Regions from separate parts of the Erwinia sp. 009765445 genome, predicted to be linked through region 1. Evidence: predicted binding sites of a transcription regulator. Region 1 holds the regulator's gene; each other region holds the start of a gene.

Region 1 (4,883 bases):
TGATCAACGCCAGCCGGGTGGGTGCAGCTGACGCACTGCTGCAGCAGATGGAAGAAAGCCAGCCTGCTTTGCTGGCGCGCCTGAGAAAAAGCATTCCTGATATGTACAGTAAAGCCTGGCGGTGGGCACCGGAAATGGAAGAGATAGCCAGCCTGAATGCAGGTGAGCTTTCCGGTGAGGCTCTGTATCAGGCGCTGGCCACCTTTTGCCGTCAGATGGCGGAGGATCAGCAGCGTGACGGGGATTTTGTCTTCCTGTTGGATGCCTTCTTACAGGCGGATCAGCGGAAGTCACTGCCATAAATCAGGCAACAAAAAAGGGCAGAAATCATCAGACTTCTGCCCTTTCAGAACGATAACGCGGCTTATTCGGCAGCGTCTGAAGGATACTTCTGCGCGGTCTCTTTAATCAGCTGCTGCAATTCGCCGCGCTGATACATTTCGATAATGATGTCGCAGCCGCCAACCAGATCGCCATCCACCCACAGCTGAGGGAAAGTCGGCCAGTTTGCGTATTTCGGCAGTTCGGCACGAATTTCCGGATTCTGCAGAATATCAACATAAGCGAAGCGTTCGCCACAGGCAGAGAGTGCCTGAACAGCCTGTGCGGAGAAGCCGCAGCTTGGCAGTTTTGGTGAGCCTTTCATGTACAGCAGAATCGGATTTTCTGCTATCTGGCGCTCAATTTTCTCAACAGTACTCATAAATGGCTTCCTTAATCGGATACTTCGTGTCTATTTATTGTAGCGACTCTGAACCGCCGATGAAAATGACATTTTCAGCAGAGTAACTGCCCGGTTCTGGTGCCACAGCGGAGTGCGTAAGACCAAAATAACATTTTCCTGTGCTTTGCGCTGCCCCGACTTGTCAAATGGATTCCAAAATTGTGCAGATAACCAGCTGATTAGGCTTATTTTTACAGGTTTTACTTGTTCTGGATCATTGAAACAAAAAAGGCCTAACCTTTTATCGGAAAGTTCGATTAGAATCGTCTGAACTGTCTGCCTTTTAGCAGATCTCCTTAAATTAATCACGCTCTGGCCCCGGCGGGAGCACAAACTGTTAATGGTAACGATGCGTTTACTTATCACGCTCATCATGCTGACCACAGCCCAGCTGTTCCTGAATATGGCGCACGCATCGCCACATGCCCCTATTAATGCAAACCACCACAAAGTCGACAACCCTACGACAGCCAGTGAAGACCAGCGTCGCAAGCGACGTCCGGTTAAAGCCAGCTCTACCAAGAAAACGCCCGTTAAAGTCATTTCCGGCAAGAAAGTTAAAGAGTCCAGCCCGAAAAAGTCCCGCTTAACCTCTGTTCAGAAATTTAAACTCAAAAAACGAGACTCTCTTAAAACGGCCCCGGCAGAACGTGAAAAGCTGGTGTACAAAAGACGCTACGGTCGCCATCGCGGCAATCCGGTCGAAGAGACTGAAGATCTGACCTACGGTGCAGCAGCCCCGCTGAAGCTCAGCAAGGCACACCGTGCCCGCTATCAGAAAGCTCGTGAAACGGCGATGAACAAACTGATGGGGCAGTTGGGTAAGCCGTACCAGTGGGGTGGCACCTCACCAGAAACCGGTTTCGACTGCAGCGGCCTGGTCTGGTATGCCTATAAAGACCTGGTGAAGTTTAAAATCCCCCGCACTGCCAATGAAATGTATCACCTGCGCGATGCGGCTAATATCAAACGTGGCGAGCTGGAAAAAGGCGATCTGGTGTTTTTCCGCATCAATGGTCGCGGCACAGCTGACCACGTTGGCGTGTATCTGGGCAATGGTAAATTCATTCAGTCACCGCGCACCGGCAAGGATATTCAGGTTAGTGCTCTGAGCGATGATTACTGGCAGCGCCACTATATTGGTGCCCGCAGGATGATGACGCCGAAAACGATTCGCTAACAGGTCGGCAGAAGAGACGGGGCCGTTCTGATGAGCGGCCCGTAAGGCTTAGTGCATTACTGCGGTAAAACTGAAAGCGACAATCATCAGCAAAGCGCAAACGGTTGTCAGTATTGAAAACTTCAGATCGGTATCCATCACGACTCCTTAATACCCTTACAGTTTATAACGTCATCGATTTTCCCATACTTGTCGGTAAAAATCTCGTTTTCTGTGCTCAGGCTTGTTAGAATTCTTTTTTTCGTTGCGCAACCCCCGGCAGACTGCGTGCCGCGTGCGCAATGACGGGTTGAAATACCCTTTTTTCCTTCCTGACGTCTCCGGAATCCACCGCAAAAAGTGCCCCCAGACGTCCGGTTTTTGCGTATCCAGGCAAACGTTTAACAATATGCTTATCAGTACGTTACGATAAGTGCAGGAGTAGCTAGTTAATGGCAACAATAAAAGATGTGGCCAAACGTGCAGGGGTGTCCACCACCACTGTCTCCCACGTCATCAATAAAACCCGCTTTGTCGCTGAAGAGACGCAGGAAGCCGTATGGGCCGCAATCAAAGAATTGCATTATTCTCCCAGCGCTGTCGCCCGCAGCCTGAAGGTTAACCATACCAAAACCATTGGTCTGCTGGCCACTTCCAGCGAAGCGCCCTATTTTGCCGAGATCATCGAAGCAGTGGAGAACTGCTGCTTTGATCAGGGTTATACCCTGATCCTGGGCAATGCCCATAACGATCTGCAAAAGCAGCAGGCATATCTGTCGATGATGGCGCAAAAGCGCGTCGATGGTCTGCTGGTGATGTGCTCGGAATATCCGGAGCCGCTGATCACTATGCTGGAAAACAATCGCAATATCCCAATGGTGGTAATGGACTGGGGCGAATCACGCGGCGATTTCACCGATACCGTGCTGGATAATGCCTTTGAAGGAGGCTATATGGCGGGCCGCTATCTGATTGACCGCGGTCACCGTGATATCGGGGTGATCCCGGGACAAATGGAACGTAATACTGGCGGTGGCCGCCATGCCGGTTTTCTGAAAGCACTTTCCGAAGCGGGAATTTCAGTTCGAGATGAGTGGCTGGTACAGGGAGATTTCGAACCAGAGTCTGGCTACCGTGCCATGCAGCAGATTCTGTCTCAGAAGCAGCGCCCCACGGCGGTCTTCTGCGGCGGCGATGTGATGGCCATGGGCGCCATCTGCGCGGCGGATGAGATGGGCCTGCGCGTACCGCAGGATATTTCGGTGATCGGTTATGATAACGTGCGCAATGCCCGCTATTTCACCCCGGCGCTGACCACGGTTCACCAGCCTAAACAACAGCTGGGCGAAACTGCCTTTGCAATGCTGCTCGACCGCATTACCAGCAAGCGCGAAGAGCCACAAACCATTGAAGTGCATCCCAACCTGATCGAACGCCGCTCGGTGGCAGACGGTCCGTTTGTCGATTACCGCCGCTAGACGTTAAGGGCGGAATGAATCCCACCCTTACAATCGTGCAGATCTCAGTTGAGGGGAGAATTTATTCGCCCCTCAGGTTTCTTCCCGCAGCCACTCACTGTTCATCGTGCCGGTTTCCCCCAGATACTCCAGCAGCCAGCTCAGTGCTGGTGAAGCCTGCTGCTCCGCCCAGCTGACGCAGCATGGGCTGTCCGGAAATACTGACTCAAGCGCCAGCTCAACCAGTTCCCCGTTCTGCAAAAATGGCCGGGCAAAATGCCCCGGTACCATTCCAACACACAGCCCGGCCAGCAGACAGTCAAACGCACTTTCCCAGTCCGGCACCACCAGCCTGCGCTGATTATCCAGCGTCCACGTAGTCCGTTTGGGTAAAGCACGGGAGGTATCTTCCAGCACCAGTGAGGGCCAATCGCCAATCTCCTCATCGCTGACCTCCCCCTCCAGCTGAGCAAGTGGATGATCGGCCTTCACCACACAGCGCCAGTTCAGCATCCCCATATCGCGGAAGGCGAAGCGCCCCCCCACCGGGATAGCCTGGGTTGCGCCGATTGCCACATCCACCCGCCCGTCGGCCAGTGCGTCCCAGACGCCGTTAAACACTTCCGACGTCAGATGCAGCTCCATATCAGGAAAATGGCGGTAAAAATCCACCACCAGCTGGCGGCTCCTCGCCGGTTTAACAATGCGGTCGACAGCGATATTGATCTGCCCCCGCCAGCCATTAGCGACCTGCTGACACTGACGCCGGGTGGAAAGCATTTTTTTGATAACACTACGCCCTTCCTGACTAAAAAGCCGTCCGGCATCCGTCAGCACCACATCGCGGTGACGCCGCTCAAACAGAGGAACAGCCAGCCACTCTTCCAGTTGACGGATGGTATAGCTGATAGCAGAAGGCACGCGGTGCAGCTCTGCCGCCGCCGCCGTGAAACTCCCGGTGCGCGCCACGGCATCGACCACTTCAAGGGAATGTTCTGACCACATAATTTGCCTGCAATTTTTTTGAACGCAACCTGCAAATATTACCGTTTCACAAGCGCTTTGCCACTCAATTACACTGCGCAGCGTTTCATTCACCTGATAAAGAGCAACAGAATGCCATCTAAAGGATTTATTATTTACCTCGCGCTGCTCAGCGTTGCAGGTTTTCTCGCCACTGATATGTACCTGCCAGCTTTTGGTGTTATGCAGCAAGATTTGCTGACTGAAGCTGGAGCAATCAGTGCCAGTCTGAGTCTGTTCCTGGCCGGATTTGCCAGCGCCCAGTTGATGTGGGGACCACTCTCTGACCGGATTGGTCGTAAACCCGTTCTGCTGATGGGGCTGGGTCTGTTCTCCGTCAGCTGTGGCGCAATGTGGTGGGTTGACTCTACCGTGACCCTGCTGACGCTGCGCTTCCTTCAGGCTGTAGGGATCTGCGCCGCTGCGGTGACCTGGCAGGCACTGGTTATTGATCGTTATCCTGCCGCCCAGGCTAACCGCGTATTTGCCACTATCATGCCGCTGGTCGCCCTTTCTCCTG
Region 2 (4,883 bases), on a different contig from region 1:
ACCGCTCTCCGCAGGGGTCATCCAGCCCTTGTGCTCAGGATGATATTAGTCCGAATTTGTCAGCAAAAACGGTAAACCTGCGTGATATTTCTTAAGAAAATTCTTACAATACCGGGGTGATTTTTCGACCATTTTCACGGAGCGACAGATGGCAAGTCATTTTGCTCGCTGGACCCTGACTGATTCCAGCGTCCCGGTACACCGACTCTCTCTGCAGACAGTGGATTATGCCCGTGCACTCCCGGAACGACGCCAGATCCGCTATCTTGCCTCACGTACGCTGCTGGCTGAGCTGATGTGGCGTGTTTACGGCATAGTGCAGCTTCCCGAAGTGATCGCTGACAGCACCGGCCGACCGCAATTTGCCGATGGCACCCTGCCGGATTTCAGCATCGGCTATGCCGGTAATATCGTGGGCGTCCTGCTGGCGGAAGAAGGCAGTCGTGCCGGGTTGGGAATGGAGATAGTCCGTGCGCACAGCCGCCAGACCCTGGAGCTGCACTCCAGAGACATCTCTTCCGGTGAAAAAGCATGGATCCGGGCACAGGCTGACCCCGATGAAGCCGCAACTCAGCTTTGGGCGCTACGTCAGAGCGTGCTGAAATTAACCGGTGAAGCATCAGACAGTGCTTCTCTGCAGCTGCACCCGGCCTCAGGACGGCTCCGCTCGGCTCTCTGTCCGGACCTTCAGGCGATTTCTGACGTGGAAACGCTAATCATCTGGTCCTGTGCGCTGGCACCGGCCAGTGAACGGCTGCATTTATGGGAGTTTGACGGCAGTCAAAACTGGCGGCGGTTGCAGGACATTCAGACTCACACACATAGCATGGGGCCACGCACGCTGCGTTTAACCAGTCTGCCACCTGAAAAATCCCTGCACGCCTGAGAAAGACTTTGAACGGAATCAGGCCGGAGTGCTCCGGCCTGAATCATCACTTAGTGTGCGTCGATAAAGACAATCTTCAGCACAAACAGCAGCGCCACAACCACCACGCAAGGGCTGATTTCACGCCAGCGGCCGGTGCCCAGCTTCATTACACAGTAAGAGATAAAGCCCAGAGCGATCCCTTCGGTGATTGAGAAACTGAATGGCATCATTGCAGTGGTCACAAAGGCAGGAACGGCTTCGGTCAGATCATCCCACTTCACACGCGCCAGGCTTGAAGTCATCAACACACCAACATAAATCAGCGCGCCTGCTGCAGCATAAGCCGGAACCATGCCCGCCAGCGGTGACAGAAACATCACCAGCAGGAACAGAATGCCGGTCACCACCGCCATCAGGCCGGTACGCCCGCCGATAGAAACACCTGAAGAACTCTCAATATAAGCGGTCACCGAAGAGGTGCCGATATAAGCCCCGGCGACCGAGCTGATGCTGTCCACAAACAGCGCCTGCTTCATGCGTGGGAAAGTCCCTTTCTCGTCGGTCAGGCCTGCTTTGTCGGTCACGCCAATCAGCGTACCGGAAGAGTCGAACAGGTTAACCAGCATAAAGGAGAAGATAATCCCCGCCATACCGATGTTCAGCGAACCCGCCAAGTCCACCTGGCCCAGCACCGATGTAATCCCGGTCGGGGCTGAGAACACGCCGCCAAACTTCACGTCACCAATCGCCAGACCAATCAGCGTGGTGACCACGATAGAGACCAGCACCGCGATGTGAATATTACGGGAAGCCAGAATGGCGATAATGAAGAAGCCCAGTGCACCCAGCAGCACGCTGTGTGAGGTCAGGTCACCCACAGCCACCAGCGTGTCTTTATTTGGCACAACAATCCCGGCATTTTTCAGGCCGATCATCGCAATAAACAGACCAATACCGGCAGTGATCCCCACGCGCAGGCTGACCGGAATATTGGCAATCATCCAGTAACGTACGCGGAACAGCGTCAGCAGCAACAGACCCATGGCACCCCAGAAAATTGCGCCCATGCCTACCTGCCAGGAGATGCCCATAGCACCCACCACCACAAAGGCAAAGAACGCATTCAGCCCCATCGCCGGAGCCAGTGCGACAGGCAGGTTAGCCACCAGCCCCATCAGAATACTGCCGAATGCGGCAATCAGACAGGTTGTGACAAACACCGCCTGGGTGTTCATTCCGGCAGCGCCGAGGATCTGCGGGTTCACGAAAACGATATAGACCATCGTCAGGAAAGTCGTGAAACCAGCAATCACTTCGGTACGTGCCGTTGTGCCGTGTTCCTGTAATTTGAAGATCCGCTGCAGTAGACCTGAATTGTTCATTATGAATTCCAAAACGGAGAAAAGTTATCGTCGGCTATCCTAACCTATAAATATTAATTTGCCAGACTACCCGGCGGTTTTTTCGCAACCGATTGCGCTGTTTTTACCGGGAGATCGCTACCGCTAACTGGAATTGACATTTCCGGGTCGCATTTCAGTGTCAGTGAAGTAAAGTGGGAGGACGTGTAAACATTAAGGATGAGCCCATGTCAGTAAGCTGTGTATTTTTTGATTGTGACGGGACGCTGGTCGACAGCGAACTGCTCTGTACCCAGGCCTACGTCAATACGTTTGCGCTGTTTGGCGCAGAGCTGTCACTGCAGGAGATGTTCGAAAAGTACAAAGGCGTCAAGCTGTATGACATCATTGCGGAGGTTTGTGCTGAGCACGGCCTGAGCGCCACGAAGGAAGAGCTGGAACCTGCTTATCGTAAGGAGGTAGCCCGCCTGTTTGACGAGCAGCTACAACCGATTACCGGTGCGAAGGCGCTGCTGGAGAAAATCACCGTGCCAATGTGCGTGGTGTCGAACGGCACCGTCGGCAAAATGCAGCATTCTCTGGGGCTGACAGGGATGCTTCCCTGGTTTGAGGAGCGGTTGTACAGCGGCTATGACATTAACAGCTGGAAGCCCGACCCGCAGCTGATGTTTCACGCCGCTGAGGCAATGGGTGTGCCGGTTGAGCAGTGCATTCTGATTGATGATTCTGAAGCGGGTGCCAGAGCCGGGATTGCTGCCGGTATTCCGGTGTTTTACTTCTGCGCAGATGCGCACAACAAGCCGTTGGAACATCCTCTGGTGACCACCTTTACCGAGCTGGCGCAGCTGCCCGCTCTGTGGCAGGCGCGGGGCTGGAATATTACAGGCTGAAACCCGCAGGGCGGCTAAACTCGCCCTTTACAGGATGATACTTGCTTACTACGACAGAGCTAAGCAAAGTATCATCCGGATCGATCAGAAGAAGTGTTACCTGTATGGCCGGTCAGATCTGTAATCCAGGTGGCGGTTGTATCTTTATCCGGCCCATCCCATCACCAGCTTCAGCCAATCGCGCCCAGCGAATCCTCGTTCCCCTGCTTCTTCGGCAGCAGGAACAGCGTGGCAACAATATCCAGCAGGTAGATCAGCGCCAGCAGGGTGATAGCCGCCACAAACGAGTAATTCGCGGCCAGCAGGCCAATCACCAGCGGGCCAAAACCTCCCACTCCCCGTCCAAGATTAAACAAGACGTTCTGCGCGGTTGCCCTTGCCTGTCCCGGATAGGTATCCGAAATCAGCGCGCCGTAGCCGCCAATCATGCCGTTAACAAACATCCCCATCACTGCGCCGGTAAATAGCATCACTGTTGGATCGCGCAGCTGCGCATAAACCACCACCATAATCACCGCGCCAAATTGATACAGTAGGAAGATTTTCCAGCGGGCAAAACGGTCGGCCAGCACGCCAAACAACCAGATGCCGAAGGTCATGCCGATCACCGTCACCGCCGTCCACAGGCCGGATTTGGTCAGCGAGAAGCCAAAGTTAGAGGAGAGATAACTTGGCATCCAGATCATCAGGCCGTAATAACCAAAGTTCTGCACCGAGCAGAGAATAAAAATCCCCAGGCTGGCTTTGGCCGTCGCCGCGTCCTTAAACAGCAACCTGATCCGCGCAGTAAATGAAAGCCCCTGGTTCACATCCACATGGCGGGTGAACTCTTCCGGCTCGCCCATGCCACGGCGAATAGCAAAAGAGACCAGTGCCGGCAGCAGCCCGACCAGGAACATGCCACGCCAGCCAATATGCTGCAGCAGTAACGGGGTGATAAATGCTGCCAGCAGCACACCCAGTTGCCAGCCGATGCCGACCCAGGCTGAAGCGCGGTTACGCTTGTTGGCAGGCCAGGCTTCTGCAATCAGCGCCATGCCAATACCAAACTCGCCGCCCAACCCGACACCCGCCAGCGTACGGTACGCCAGCAGATCCCAGTAGCCCTGTGCCACTGCGCACAGGCCGGTAAAGACTGAGAACATCAGAATGGTGAAGGTCAGCACACGAATGCGGCCCAGACGATCGCTGAGATGACCAAAGACCACTCCGCCGATCACGGCACCAATCAGCGTCCAGGTCACCAGCGATCCGGCCTGAGAAGGATTCAGCGCCAGCGAAACGCTGATTGCCGGCAGCATAAAGCCGAGAATAAGAAGATCGAAGCCGTCCATTGCATAACCGCTGACGGCCGCCAGCATCGCTTTGCCGGGCGTGGCGCCTTTTTTCGGCGTCTGAGTGGTCATAAGAAATCCCTGCCTGAAATAAAAGTGCGGCAAGTATATGTTTCAGAACTTTAACAGGCCATAAAATAGTGATGTCGGATCGGCGAAAGCGCGAGAGGAGCAGCAGACCAGGCGAACCTGGCCTGCCGGGGATCAGGCTGGAGGGTTGTCGATACCGTCGTCGCCGGTCAGCAGCTTGTCCAGCTGATCGCCGCCAACGTGACGGAAGTCCTGCCCCTTCACGAAGTAGAAGATGATTTCGCAGATATTCTGGCAGCGGTCACCGATACGCTCGATGGCACGGGCACAGAACAGCGCGGTCAGTACGCTCGGGATGGTCCGCGGGTCTTCCATCATATAAGTCATCAGCTGACGCACG
Region 3 (4,883 bases), on a different contig from region 1:
TGTACGGCGGTTTTCAGTCAGCAATATGATGGCGACGAACATTCTGTCTTATTTCAGCCATAAAAAAACCGCCCTCACAGGCGGTTTTTTAATTAGTGGGGAAAAAGTTATTCCCACTCAATCGTCGCTGGCGGTTTACCGGAAATATCGTAAACCACGCGGGAGATCCCGTCGATTTCATTAATAATGCGGTTAGAAACGCGGCCCAGGAATTCATAAGGCAGGTGCGCCCAGTGCGCGGTCATAAAGTCGATGGTTTCCACGGCACGCAGTGAAACAACCCAGTCGTATTTACGGCCATCGCCCATCACGCCTACCGAACGCACTGGCAGGAACACGGTGAAGGCCTGGCTGACTTTATTGTAGAGATCCGCTTTGTGCAGCTCTTCGATAAAGATCGCATCGGCACGGCGCAGCAGGTCACAATACTCTTTCTTCACTTCGCCCAGCACGCGCACGCCCAGACCAGGTCCAGGGAACGGGTGACGGTAAAGCATGTTGTACGGCAGACCCAGCTCCAGACCGATTTTGCGCACTTCATCTTTGAACAGCTCTTTCAGCGGCTCAACCAGACCCAGCTTCATCTCCTTCGGCAGACCGCCCACGTTGTGGTGCGATTTGATCACATGAGCTTTACCGGTGGCAGATGCCGCGGATTCGATCACGTCAGGATAGATGGTGCCCTGAGCCAGCCAGGAAACGTCGGTCAGACGGGTGGCCTGTTCATCGAACACTTCCACAAACACACGACCAATGGTTTTGCGCTTCGCTTCCGGCTCATCAATACCGGCCAGCGCGTCAAGGAAGCGGGCTTCCGCCGCCACGTGGACGATGTTCAGGCCGAAGTGGTCGCCAAACATCTCCATCACCTGCTCTGCTTCATTCAGACGCAGCAGGCCGTTATCGACGAAGACGCAGGTCAGGCGGTCGCCGATAGCGCGGTGCAGCAGCATTGCGGTCACGGAAGAGTCCACGCCGCCAGATAGGCCAAGGATCACTTTGTCGTTACCAATCTGCGCACGCAGGCGCTCAACGGCATCTTCGATAATCTTTGCAGGCGTCCACAGCGCTTCACACTGGCAGATATCGCGCACGAAGCGCTCCAGCAGGCGCAGGCCCTGATGAGTGTGAGTCACTTCCGGGTGGAACTGCACGCCATAAAAACGTTTTTCTTCGTTGGCCATAATGGCGAACGGGCAGCTCTCGGTGCTGGCAACGGTCACGAAGTCCGCCGGAATAGCCGTCACTTTGTCGCCGTGGCTCATCCACACGTCCAGCAGAGGCTTGCCAGCCGCGCTGAGGGAATCTTCAATGCCACGGGTCAGCGCGCTGTCTACAGCCACTTCAACCTGCGCATAACCGAATTCACGCTCGCTGGAGCCTTCAACCTTGCCGCCCAGCTGCAGCGCCATGGTCTGCATGCCATAACACACGCCAAACACCGGCACACCGGCCGTGAACACGTACTCAGGGGCTCGCGGGCTGTTATGCTCGGTGGTGCTTTCCGGGCCACCGGAAAGAATAATGCCGTTCGGGTTGAACTGGCGGATCTGCTCTTCGGTGACGTCCCACGCCCACAGTTCACAGTAAACGCCCAGTTCACGCACGCGACGTGCCACCAGCTGCGTATACTGCGAGCCGAAATCAAGGATCAGTATGCGATGTTTATGAATATTTTCCGTCGTCATTGGGCTATTCCAGGGCGATAAACAAATTCAGGGATTAGGATTAAAACGCCCGGCAGAGCCGGGCGGTGTGTCAGGGGTTATCAGGAACCCATGCGGTAGTTCGGGGACTCTTTGGTGATGGTCACGTCGTGGACGTGGCTTTCCGAAATACCAGCGCCGCTGATGCGGACAAATTCCGCTTTGGTGCGCAGGTCGTCGATAGTACCACAGCCGGTCAGACCCATACAGGAGCGCAGGCCGCCCATTTGCTGGTGAACGATCTCTTTCAGGCGGCCTTTGTAAGCCACGCGCCCTTCAATCCCTTCCGGCACCAGCTTGTCAGCGGCGTTATCAGTCTGGAAGTAACGGTCAGAGGAGCCTTTGGACATCGCGCCCAGAGAACCCATACCACGGTAAGATTTGAATGAACGCCCCTGGTACAGTTCGATTTCGCCAGGAGATTCTTCAGTCCCGGCCAGCATGGAGCCTACCATGACCGCCGAAGCACCCGCTGCGATTGCTTTAGCGATGTCGCCAGAGAAGCGGATACCGCCGTCAGCGATAACCGGGATGCCGGTGCCTTCCAACGCGGCCACCGCGTCTGAAACAGCGGTAATCTGTGGAACACCCACGCCGGTCACGATACGGGTGGTACAGATTGAACCCGGGCCAATGCCCACTTTCACCGCGCTCACGCCAGCTTCAACCAGGGCCAGCGCACCTGCGCCAGTCGCCACGTTACCGCCCACGATCTGCAGGTCAGGATATTTGGCACGGGTTTCACGGATACGTTGCAGAACGCCTTCGGAATGACCATGAGAGGAGTCGATCAGCAGCACGTCAACACCGGCAGCCACCAGCGCATCAACACGCTCTTCGTTGCCCGCACCAGCACCAACAGCAGCACCCACGCGCAGACGGCCATGCTCGTCTTTACAGGCGTTAGGTTTACGTTCGGCTTTCTGGAAGTCTTTTACGGTGATCATGCCCAGCAGGTGGAAACTGTCGTCCACTACCAGCGCTTTCTCAACACGCTTTTCGTGCATTTTTTGCAGCACAACTTCCCGCGCCTCACCTTCACGCACGGTTACCAGACGCTCTTTCGGAGTCATGACTGCGGAGACAGGCAGGTTCATATCGGTGACGAAGCGCACGTCACGGCCGGTGATGATACCGACCAGCTCGTTATCGCCATTCACTACCGGGTAACCGGCAAAGCCGTTACATTCGGTAAGTCGCTGAACTTCGCTCAGCGCGGTGGTTGGCAGCACGGTCTGCGGATCGGTCACCACGCCACTTTCGTGTTTTTTCACCTTGCGGACTTCTTCCGCTTGGCGCTCAATGGACATGTTTTTGTGGATAAAGCCCAGCCCCCCTTCCTGTGCCAGCGCAATAGCGAGGCCCGCTTCGGTCACGGTATCCATGGCTGCGGAGAGCATAGGGATATTCAGGCGGATAGATTTAGTGAGCTGGGTGCTGAGGTCGGCCGTGTTTGGGAGAACAGTCGAATGAGCAGGAACGAGCAGAACGTCGTCAAATGTCAGGGCTTCTTTAGCGATTCTTAGCATGGCAATATCTCAACCTCAGGGTGAATGAGAACTTGTAAAATATTGCCGCGGCATTATACAGGCCGTAACCGATTGCCTCCAGCTTTATTTATAAAAACTCTTGAAACCTTTTCTCAGCCCTGTAGTATCGGTCGATTAACCCTCTGATTTAAAATTTGATCCTCATCACATGTCGCTACCGCCATCAGCCAATATTTTTACCGTCAGCCGACTCAATACCACAGTGCGCAAGCTGCTGGAGATGGAGATGGGGCAAATCTGGTTGAGCGCTGAGATCTCCAATTTCTCCCAGCCCTCTTCCGGTCACTGGTACTTCACGCTAAAGGATGATGGCGCGCAGGTTCGCTGTGCGATGTTCCGTAACAGCAATCGCCGGGTCACCTTCCGCCCGCAAAATGGGCAGCAAATTCTGGTGCGGGCCACCATCACTCTGTACGAACCGCGCGGTGACTATCAGCTGATTGCGGAAAGTATGCAGCCAGCAGGTGAAGGCCTGTTGCAGCAGCAGTTTGAACAGCTGAAACAGAAGCTGACGGCTGAAGGATTATTCGACCAGATCCACAAGCAGGCGCTGCCGGACCCGGCACGACAGGTCGGAGTGATCACCTCTTCCACCGGTGCTGCTCTGCATGATGTCCTGCGCGTGCTGCACCGCCGCGATCCGTCACTTCCGGTGGTGATCTACCCTACTCCGGTGCAGGGTGTGGATGCGCCTGCCAGTCTCGTGCGGGCGATCGAACTGGCTAACCTGCGCGGCGAATGTGATGTGCTGATTGTCGGACGTGGCGGCGGTTCGCTGGAAGATCTGTGGAGCTTCAACGATGAGCGCGTGGCACGGGCCATTTTTGCCAGCCGCATACCCATCGTCAGCGCCGTGGGTCATGAAACAGATGTCACCATCAGTGATTTCGTAGCCGATCTGCGCGCACCAACGCCATCCGCCGCTGCAGAGCTGGTCAGCCGCAACCAGATTGAGCTGCTGCGCCAGTTGCAGTCGCAGCAGACCCGGCTGGAAATGGCAATGGATTATTACCTCGCGCAGAAGAGTCGCACCTTTACCCGTTTATACCACCGTTTGCAGCAGCAGCACCCACAGCTGCGCCTGGCACGTCAGCAGACCACCATGATGAAGCTACAACGCCGTCTGGACGACGCAATGCAACTTCGGCTGCGTCAGGCTGGCCGTCAGCAGGAACGCGCTGAGCAGCGTCTGACCGCGTTTCAGCCGCAGAGTAAAATCCACCGTGCTCAGCAACAGATGCAGCAGTGGCAGTATCGCTTGCAGCAGGCGATGCAGCAGCAGCTTAATGGCGGCAAACAGCGCTTCTCCAGGCTGGCAGCCCAGCTGGAAGGCGTCAGCCCGCTGGCAACGCTGGCACGTGGCTTCAGCGTCACCACGGCTGCCGATGGCAGGGTGATTAAGAAGACCCGGCAGATCCACACCGGCGACCGGCTGAAAACGCGGCTGGATGACGGCTGGGTCGAGAGCGAAGTGACCGCCATCACCCCGGTGAAAAAAGCCCGCAAGCCAGCACTCTGATTTCAGACACAAAAACCGGCGCGCCACTCCGCTCCGGGTAGCCCCCTTCCCCGGCCCCGTTTTAGCGCCAGTGCGCACCTGAGTCCTGACGACTATACTTTTTGGGAC

Evidence for each region. The regulator PurR, encoded in region 1, represses purine synthesis genes. The targets are predictions, from matches to a motif close to CANGCAAACGTTTGCNTG.
Region 2: a site for PurR is predicted at 2,332-2,349, ahead of AC3Y5R_RS20095 (NCS2 family permease). Genes of this name have one in related genera too.
Region 3: a site for PurR is predicted at 3,297-3,314, ahead of guaB (IMP dehydrogenase). Genes of this name have one in related genera too.

The regions. Positions count from the first base shown of each region.
Region 1 is NZ_JBYUWC010000010.1:73,156-78,038, forward strand. Features, by position in the region: gene AC3Y5R_RS12735 (NAD(P)-dependent oxidoreductase) at 1-302, shown strand, start outside; gene AC3Y5R_RS12740 (Grx4 family monothiol glutaredoxin) at 365-703, opposite strand; gene AC3Y5R_RS12745 (C40 family peptidase) at 1,074-1,904, shown strand; gene cydH (cytochrome bd-I oxidase subunit CydH) at 1,953-2,042, opposite strand; gene purR (HTH-type transcriptional repressor PurR) at 2,336-3,361, shown strand; gene punR (DNA-binding transcriptional activator PunR) at 3,434-4,345, opposite strand; gene punC (purine nucleoside transporter PunC) at 4,457-4,883, shown strand, end outside.
Region 2 is NZ_JBYUWC010000021.1:5,881-10,763, reverse strand. Features, by position in the region: gene AC3Y5R_RS20100 (4'-phosphopantetheinyl transferase family protein) at 149-886, shown strand; gene AC3Y5R_RS20095 (NCS2 family permease) at 937-2,250, opposite strand; gene yieH (6-phosphogluconate phosphatase) at 2,457-3,119, shown strand; gene AC3Y5R_RS20085 (MFS transporter) at 3,290-4,525, opposite strand; gene phoU (phosphate signaling complex protein PhoU) at 4,658-4,883, opposite strand, start outside.
Region 3 is NZ_JBYUWC010000016.1:72,496-77,378, reverse strand. Features, by position in the region: gene guaA (glutamine-hydrolyzing GMP synthase) at 108-1,688, opposite strand; gene guaB (IMP dehydrogenase) at 1,769-3,235, opposite strand; gene xseA (exodeoxyribonuclease VII large subunit) at 3,405-4,775, shown strand.